Dyadobacter pollutisoli: one gene and its partner. Each later gene encodes a partner of the first gene's protein in a complex. Links are inferred from orthologs where the notes say so. Each region holds a gene or a part of one and is shown on either strand. Other genes may lie near its edges.

The links. The genes of interacting proteins can lie anywhere in the genome.
Region 2: the proteins of secA (region 1) and secY are in contact, whole or in part, in a crystal structure (PDB 3DIN), measured with the Thermotoga maritima proteins. The link is inferred for Dyadobacter pollutisoli from one-to-one orthologs. Residues at the interface, in WP_004082002.1 of Thermotoga maritima: Glu261, Ala262, Arg263, Lys300, Ala301, Arg302, Thr303, Ile304, Ile305, Leu323, Tyr324, Asp325, Pro326, Val329, Ser330, Tyr333, Ile336, Lys340, Phe345, Val349, Glu363, Phe364, Tyr374, Ser375, Gly376, Gly377, Glu393, Ile395, Thr482, Ser483; in WP_004081795.1 of Thermotoga maritima: Glu108, Gly109, Glu110, Glu111, Ala236, Glu237, Arg238, Arg239, Ile240, Thr241, Ile242, Gln243, Tyr244, Ala245, Arg246, Arg247, Val248, Thr249, Gly250, Arg251, Arg252, Val253, Tyr254, Gly256, Ala257, Ser258, Thr259, Tyr260, Leu261, Pro262.

What each region holds. Positions count from the first base shown.
Region 1 is NZ_CP112998.1:5,831,564-5,836,551, forward strand. What follows is about bases 437-4,309. They hold secA (preprotein translocase subunit SecA), read right to left. Parts: upstream 3,982-4,309; coding sequence 637-3,981; downstream 437-636. Other genes in these bases: ON006_RS23975 (PspC domain-containing protein), read left to right, coding at 4,280-4,309. Outside these bases: ON006_RS23965 (phosphatidylserine decarboxylase family protein), read right to left, coding at 1-412; more of ON006_RS23975, read left to right, coding at 4,310-4,513; ON006_RS23980 (acetyl-CoA C-acyltransferase), read left to right, coding at 4,677-4,988. UniProt on the Escherichia coli protein: Required for protein export, interacts with the SecYEG preprotein conducting channel.
Region 2 is NZ_CP112998.1:6,854,770-6,857,615, reverse strand. It holds secY (preprotein translocase subunit SecY), read right to left. Parts: upstream 2,158-2,846; coding sequence 844-2,157; downstream 1-843. Other genes in the region: rpmD (50S ribosomal protein L30), read right to left, coding at 2,677-2,846; rplO (50S ribosomal protein L15), read right to left, coding at 2,216-2,662; map (type I methionyl aminopeptidase), read right to left, coding at 39-836; infA (translation initiation factor IF-1), read right to left, coding at 1-26. UniProt on the Escherichia coli protein: The central subunit of the protein translocation channel SecYEG. Consists of two halves formed by TMs 1-5 and 6-10.

The sequences.
Region 1 (4,988 bases):
CATTATCGGTACTGGATTTGGGATGCCAGGCTACCAGGTACAAGCCAGGGTGATATTTAAAATATTGAATAACACCACTCACCGGGTTCCAGTTGATATGGACATTAAGAGGCGACATAAAAATACTCACCTGCCTGCGGGGGCCTTTAAAATATTCGCTTTCGACTACTTCCTCAATCACAACCACCTTCCCATCGCAGGGGGCGACGATCTGGCGGTCACTTTTATGTACCGTTCTGGTGGGTACACGGAAAAACTGAACTACAAGCAGGAAGACAATAACACTACCGATCAGTACAAGCCTGGGGATCCAGTAGCCTTCCGGAAGGAGATAGTTTATACCTAAGTTTATCAAAATCAATATGATGGCCGTCACAGCCATGATGGTATATCCTTCTCTATGCAGTTTCATGCAGGTTTATGTTTCGTTAATGTTCGTCTCTGAAATACAAATATCGTATAAATACTGATTTCCTTTCAATCAAAAAGCCCTGCCGATCTGATTTAGAAAGGCAGGGCCCGGATATTTCACTTAATTAATATATAGTCATTCATTGTCATTTATTGTCATTTGTTGTCAGGTGTGGTCATTTGTTGTCATGACAACAAATGACCACACCTGAAGACAAATGACTTTTACTCAATTACCACACAATCTCCGTTCTTCACTTCATGCTCCACTTTTTTGAATTTCACGTCCCGCAAAATCCGTCCGTCACGGTATTGTACCGAAACTTTCTGATTTCTGTCTGCGATTTTAATGGTGCGAACAGGTTGCGTCTTAGTGGTTGATTCCATCTGACGGGCATATTCATTAGGTCCATCCAGCTCAGTATCAAACTCTTCTTCGCGATTGGTATGCAAAGCCGGTGCAGGTGCAGGTCGGCGCACCGTATGCTGAACCGCGGTGGCAGGGGCAGCATCTTCTTGTGGAATATCAGCCTTCATCAGGAAGGAGATCATATCAAAATTCACTTTGCTCAAAAAGCGTTTGAACAATTCCACAGATTCAAACTTGTAGATCAGCAATGGATCTTTTTGCTCGAATACCGCATTCTGAACGGATTGTTTCAAGTCATCCATTTCACGCAAATGCTCTTTCCATTCCTGGTCTATCAGTGAAAGAACGATAGCTTTCTCCATTTCACGGGAAATCTCGCGTCCTTCATTCTCCAATGCTTTTTTCAGGCTTACCACAACCCCAGCCTGACGGATACCGTCGCTGAAAGGAATCATAATCTCAGAAATAGTCGCACCGCGATCGGCATGAATCGAACTCAGTACCGGAAGCGCCTTTTGCGAGATTGCGTGGTTTTTGTCCTGATATTGCTTTTCAGCAGCGTCATATAGTTTTTGAGAACGTTCCGATATTTTAAGTGAACCGTACTCTGCTTCGCTGAATGGAAGCTCCATACCCAAGGTAGTAATAGTTGCCAGTTCCAATTCTGCATAAGAACCTGCCGTCGTTACCAGCTCATCGCTCACATCATATAATGTGTTCGCAATGTCCACTGCCAAACGATCTCCAAAGAGTGCGTTACGGCGACGGGTATAAATGGCATCACGCTGATAGTTCATCACGTCGTCATATTCCAGAAGACGCTTACGCATACCGAAGTTATTTTCCTCTACTTTTTTCTGAGCTCTTTCAATGGACTTGGTGATCATTCCGCTCTGGATCACTTCCCCCTCTTCCAGTCCCATTCTGTCCATTACCTTTGCCATACGGTCAGATCCGAACAAACGCATCAGGTTATCTTCCAATGAAACGAAAAACTGAGATGAACCAGGGTCACCCTGACGACCGGAACGTCCGCGTAACTGGCGGTCAACCCGGCGGCTTTCATGTCTTTCCGTACCGATAATCGCAAGTCCGCCAGCCTTTTTCGATTCAGGCGTCAGCTTAATGTCGGTACCACGACCGGCCATGTTCGTTGCGATCGTCACCGTACCTGGCTTACCTGCTTCGGCTACTACCTCAGCCTCACGCTGGTGTTGCTTGGCGTTCAATACCTGGTGCTGTATCTTACGCAGGGTAAGCATCCGGCTGATAATTTCTGAGTTTTCAACCGAAGTAGTACCTACCAAAACTGGTCGGCCAGCCTCCACCAGCTCTACGATTTCATCAGTTACCGCATTGTACTTCTCACGTACCGAACGATACACTTTATCTTCGTGATCCTTACGGACCGCACTTACATTCGTTGGAATCGAAACAACATCCAGCTTATAGATTTCCCAGAACTCACCTGCCTCTGTCTCCGCCGTACCGGTCATACCAGCCAGCTTGTGATACATACGGAAGTAATTCTGCAAGGTAACGGTCGCATAAGTTTGCGTTGCGTCTTCAACACGTACATTCTCCTTTGCTTCAATGGCCTGGTGCAAACCGTCGGAATAACGACGACCGTCCATGATACGACCTGTTTGCTCATCAACGATCTTCACCTTTCCGTCCATGATCACATATTCCACATCTTTTTCAAAAAGTGTGAATGCCTTCAAAAGCTGGTTAACGGTGTGGATACGGGCAGTTTTTACAGAATAATCGCGGATTAATGCTTCCTTCTGAATAATTCTTTCTTGCTCAGTTAAAGAACCATCTTTTTCAATCGCGTCCAGATCAACCGCTATATCGGGAAGGATAAAGAAATTGCTTTGGTCCGATTCGCCGGTCAGGAAGTCGATCCCTTTTTCGGTTAGCTCAATGCTGTTGTGACGCTCATCGATGGTAAAATACAATGGTGCATCCGCCACCGGCATCAGTTTCTGGTTTTCGGCCAGATATATGGATTCGGATTCCTGCATCAACTGTTTGATCCCTGACTCACTCAGGTACTTGATCAAAGGTTTGTATTTCGGCATACCGCGGTGCGCACGGAACAATGCAAGGGCTCCTTCTTTTTTATCTCCGCTTGTGATCTTCTTTTTGGCGTCATTCAGAAAATCCATCGCCAGTTTTTTCTGCGCTTCAACGATCCTCGAAACACGTGGCTTCAATTCCAGATATTCCTGTTCGTCGCCGCGGGGAACCGGGCCGCTGATGATCAAAGGTGTACGTGCATCATCAATTAACACGGAGTCAACCTCATCCACCATTGCAAAATGATGTTTACGCTGAACCAGTTCTTCCGGTGTGCGTGACATATTGTCACGCAGGTAGTCAAAACCAAACTCGTTATTGGTCCCGTAGGTAAGATCTGCCTTATAAGCATTTCTACGGGCAATGGTATTAGGCTGGTGACGGTCGATACAATCAACGCTCATGCCGTGAAACTCAAAGAGCGGTGCATTCCACTCGGCATCACGCTTGGCGAGGTAATCGTTGACAGTTACAATGTGTACACCTTGTCCGGCAAGTGCATTCAGGAAGGCAGGAAGCGTTGCTACCAATGTCTTACCTTCACCCGTTGCCATTTCAGAGATTTTTCCCTGGTGCAATACAACCCCACCGATCAGCTGCACATCATAATGCAGCATGTTCCATTTGATAGGCTGCCCGATCACATCCCAGGTAGTATTCCAATGGGCTTTGTCACCCTCAATCACTACATGTGACTTTCTGGTTGCTACTTCGCGGTCAAAAAACGATGCTGTAACCTCTATTTTCTCGTTGTCCTTAAAGCGACGGGCCGTATCTTTTACAATGGCGAACGCTTTTGGCAGTATATCCAGAAGTACTCTTTCAAGTTCCTTGTTCCTGTCCAGTTCCAGCGCATCTATTTTTTTGAAAATCGCCTCCTTGTTGTCCACATTAGGCTCGTCATTGGCCTGCTGTCGCAAAGACGCGATCTGCTCGTCGATAGATTGGAGCTGGTCTTTAATATGTTGTTTCAGGCCTTCGGACTGAGCACGGAGTTCATCATTGGATAGGGAAGCCAATAGCGCATATTCGGCATTGACTTTATCAACGTACGGGGTTAATTCCTTTAAATCCCGCTCTGATTTTGTGCCAAATAGCTTAGAAAATATTTTAAACATGATTTTAACGTATGTTTTTTAACCGATCATTTCATTCAAAAATATTGAGCCTGCTTTCGTATGGATGCCAGATTGTCAGCAAAGCTATCATTTTCAATCTCAAAGGTAATTCATTGCCAATAGTAATACGCAACAACTTGCATAATCCTAATACAGTTCTAATCTTTTTTTACTTTACCCCACGCCATGGAATTTAACCCGTTCTCACGTCAGATAACCGTCTGTAAAGAAATCAAACAACTACTGTGTAATGCATAGTACCTTTAACACATCAAAAGAAAATAAAACAGATACAGCCATGAACCACAATAGATTATTCAGAAACACAAGCAATAAAATGATTGGTGGCGTTGCCTCCGGCCTTGCAGATTACTTCCAAATTGATGTATCGGTCATCCGGGTGATTTTAGTACTGGCAGTCTTTATTCCTGTCACTTTCCCCGTAACGTTATTGTACATCATCATGTGGATCGTGATGCCAGAAGGCGCAAAACGCACCAACTCAATGGAAGAAAGCCACCTTTCTTCGTAGATTTTAAAAACTCCATCAGCAAAGACTTAGTAATTGCAAACCGCCGGGAAACAGATTCCGGCGGTTTGTTGTTTTATGATTAATTGCTATTTTTACCAATGGTATGCAGGCATACTATTCTCACAGCCTGCTTCTTTTCTTTGAACAAATTTCGATCCAAAATATGAATGCATACATCGTAGCCGGCTATCGCACCGCGGTCGGAAAAGCTTCCAGAGGTGGTTTCCGGTTTACCCGCCCCGACGACCTGGGAGCAACAGTTATCAAACATTTGCTGGAAAAATTGCCAGATCTCGACCCCGCCCGTGTGGATGATGTGATCGTAGGAAACGCAGTACCAGAAGCAGAACAAGGCATGCAAATGGGCCGCTACGTGGCGTTGCTGGCGCTTCCTAAAAATGTCTCAGGTATTACCATTAACAGATATTGCGGCTCAGGCGTAGAAGCTATCGCCATGGCTTCGGCGAAAATACAT
Region 2 (2,846 bases), 1.0 Mb from region 1 along the record:
TGTTCGATTGATGCTTGTTTTGCCATTCGTAGCGTTTATTACTTTACTTCAACCATAAGGCTGGTGTTGGCCGTCACTTTTTCTATATAATCGAATGTTGTCAGAATTTCGGCTTTACCCTTGCGAACTACCACCGTGTGTTCAAAATGAGCTGAAAACTTCTTATCAGTTGTCCTGATAGTCCATCCGTCTCTTTCCTGCATCACAGTCTTTGTCCCCAGGTTAATCATTGGCTCAATTGCCAAAACCATTCCCTCACGCAGTCTAATACCTTTTCCTCTTTTACCGTAATTTGGAACTTCCGGGCTTTCGTGAAGGTCTCTCCCCACTCCATGGCCAACCAGCTCTCTTACTACACTGTAACCTCTTTGCTCCACGTAGTCTTGGACTGCGAAACCTATATCTCCGATCCGCAAACCATCGATCGCCTGATCTATTCCTTTGTATAAAGACTTTTTCGTAGCAGTTAAAAGGTCCATCACTTGTTTAGACACTTCCCCAACTGGGTAGGTATAAGCACTGTCACTATGGAAACCATTTAACTTAACTCCACAATCAATAGACACGATATCTCCATCCTTCAAAACATAGCTTCCCGGAATTCCGTGAACCACTACTTCATTAACGGATATACAGAGAGAGGCAGGAAACTTATTAAAACCCTTAAAGGAAGGAATTCCTCCGTAGTCACGAATATACTCCTCGGCAACTGCGTCTAGTTTTCCAGTAGTAACACCAGGTTTTACCCAGTTAGCTACCTCAGCGTGCGCTTTTCCAAGAACCTGCGCACTATCCTTAATAAGCTGTATCTCTTCCTCCGTTTTTAAATAAATCATTTCCTGATCAGATAGCCACGCTCTCCGTTCTACCTTTAACTCGTCCTGATTTCATCAAACCTTCATATCTGCGCATCAACAGATAGCTTTCTACTTGTTGCAATGTATCCAAAACAACCCCCACCATAATCAGCAGTGAAGTTCCTCCAAAGAAATGCGCAAAGTCCGTTGAAACTCCCAGTAAACTTGCAAAAGCCGGCAGGGTAGCCACGATAGCTAACATTAGAGAACCCGGGAAGGTAATGCGATCCAAAACAGAGCTAATATATTCAGACGTCTGCTGACCTGGCTTCACACCTGGTATAAACCCACCACCCCGTTTCATGTCATCCGCAATTTGTTGCGGGTTAACTGAAATCGCAGTATAAAAGAATGTGAAAACAATGATCAAAACTGCAAAAAGCAAGTTGTACTGCCATGTAGTATAATTAGCAAAAATCGTAGCTACGTTACTTGCAAAATCACTTTTTTCAGCGAAGTAAGATGCCCCCAGTGATGGGATAAACATCAAAGCCTGCGCAAAAATGATTGGCATCACACCCGCTGCGTTCAGTTTCAAAGGCAAATACTGGCGCTGGCCACCCATAACTCGGTTACCTACCACTTGCTTTGCATACTGTATCGGAATTCTACGAACAGCCTGTGTCAACATCACAGCTCCCATTATCACGAAATACAGTGCAACGATTTCAAGAACAAAAAGCAAAATCCCTCCGCTACCTCTCGAAACGAATTCCTTATAAATAGCACCAGGGAATCGGGAAACAATACCAATCATGATCAGCATTGAAATTCCATTACCAATTCCTTTATCCGTAATTCTTTCTCCCAGCCACATGCAGAACATGGTACCGGCAGTCAGTACGAATACTGAAGAAATGGAGAATAGGCTTCTGGTTACCAACAGGGCCTCATCTGGTACCGTTGTATTCAAGTAAGCAGTTCCTTGCACAAGGGTTACAACAATGGTAAGAACCCTTGTAATCTGGTTTAATTTTTTACGACCGGATTCCCCTTCTTTTTGCATCTTTTGAAAATATGGCAATGCCATAGTTAACAATTGAATCGCAATAGAAGCAGAAATGTAAGGCATGATACCCAACGCAAAAATGGAAGCCTTACTAAAGGCTCCACCCAGAAAGGTATCCAAAAGACCTAACAAGCCTTGGGAAGAAACATTCATTTGGTCGGGCTCAACACCCGGCAACGCTACGTAAGACCCCAAACGGAAGATCGTTATAAACAAAAGAGTGTTGAGAATACGTGTTCTCAACTCCTCAATTGCAAATATGTGTTTTATAGTCTCTAAAAATCGTTTCATCTTGTGGGCTTACATTAGCTGTCCGAATTCAACAACTTGTGTTTGAAGAACAGCAATATTATAGTTTAACCGCTTTACCTCCTACTTTCTCAATAGATTCAACAGCTGACGCTGAGAAACCATGAGCCTGAACCTCAACCGCCGTCGAAATCTCCCCTCTATTCAAGATTTTCACAAGATCTTTTTTAGCACAAAGACCATTCTCACGAATTAATTCAAGGGTTACTACACTCGCACCTGTCTTTTCAGCAAGCGCCTGAATAGCATCCAGATTTAGAGCCTTGTATTCAACTCTATTAATATTGTTAAATCCGAATTTAGGTAACCGTCTTTGAAGTGGCATCTGCCCTCCTTCAAATCCTACCTTCCGGCTATAACCCGAGCGGGATTGAGCTCCTTTGTGTCCACGTGCAGCAGTACCACCTTTTCCGGATCCCTGACCACGTCCAACTCGCTTTCCTACCTTAACGGAACCCGAAGCCGGTTGTAATGAACTAAGATTCATACTATTCGTATATGTTAAATTTCCTCAACTTTAACCAAATGGCTTACCTTGCGAATCATTCCCGCAATAGCATCGCTGTTTTCTTTCTCTACTGATCTGTTCAACTTACCAAGACCTAGCGCCTTAATTGTAAGCTTCTGTCTCTCTGGACGATCAATGGTGCTCTTAACTTGTGTAATACGTA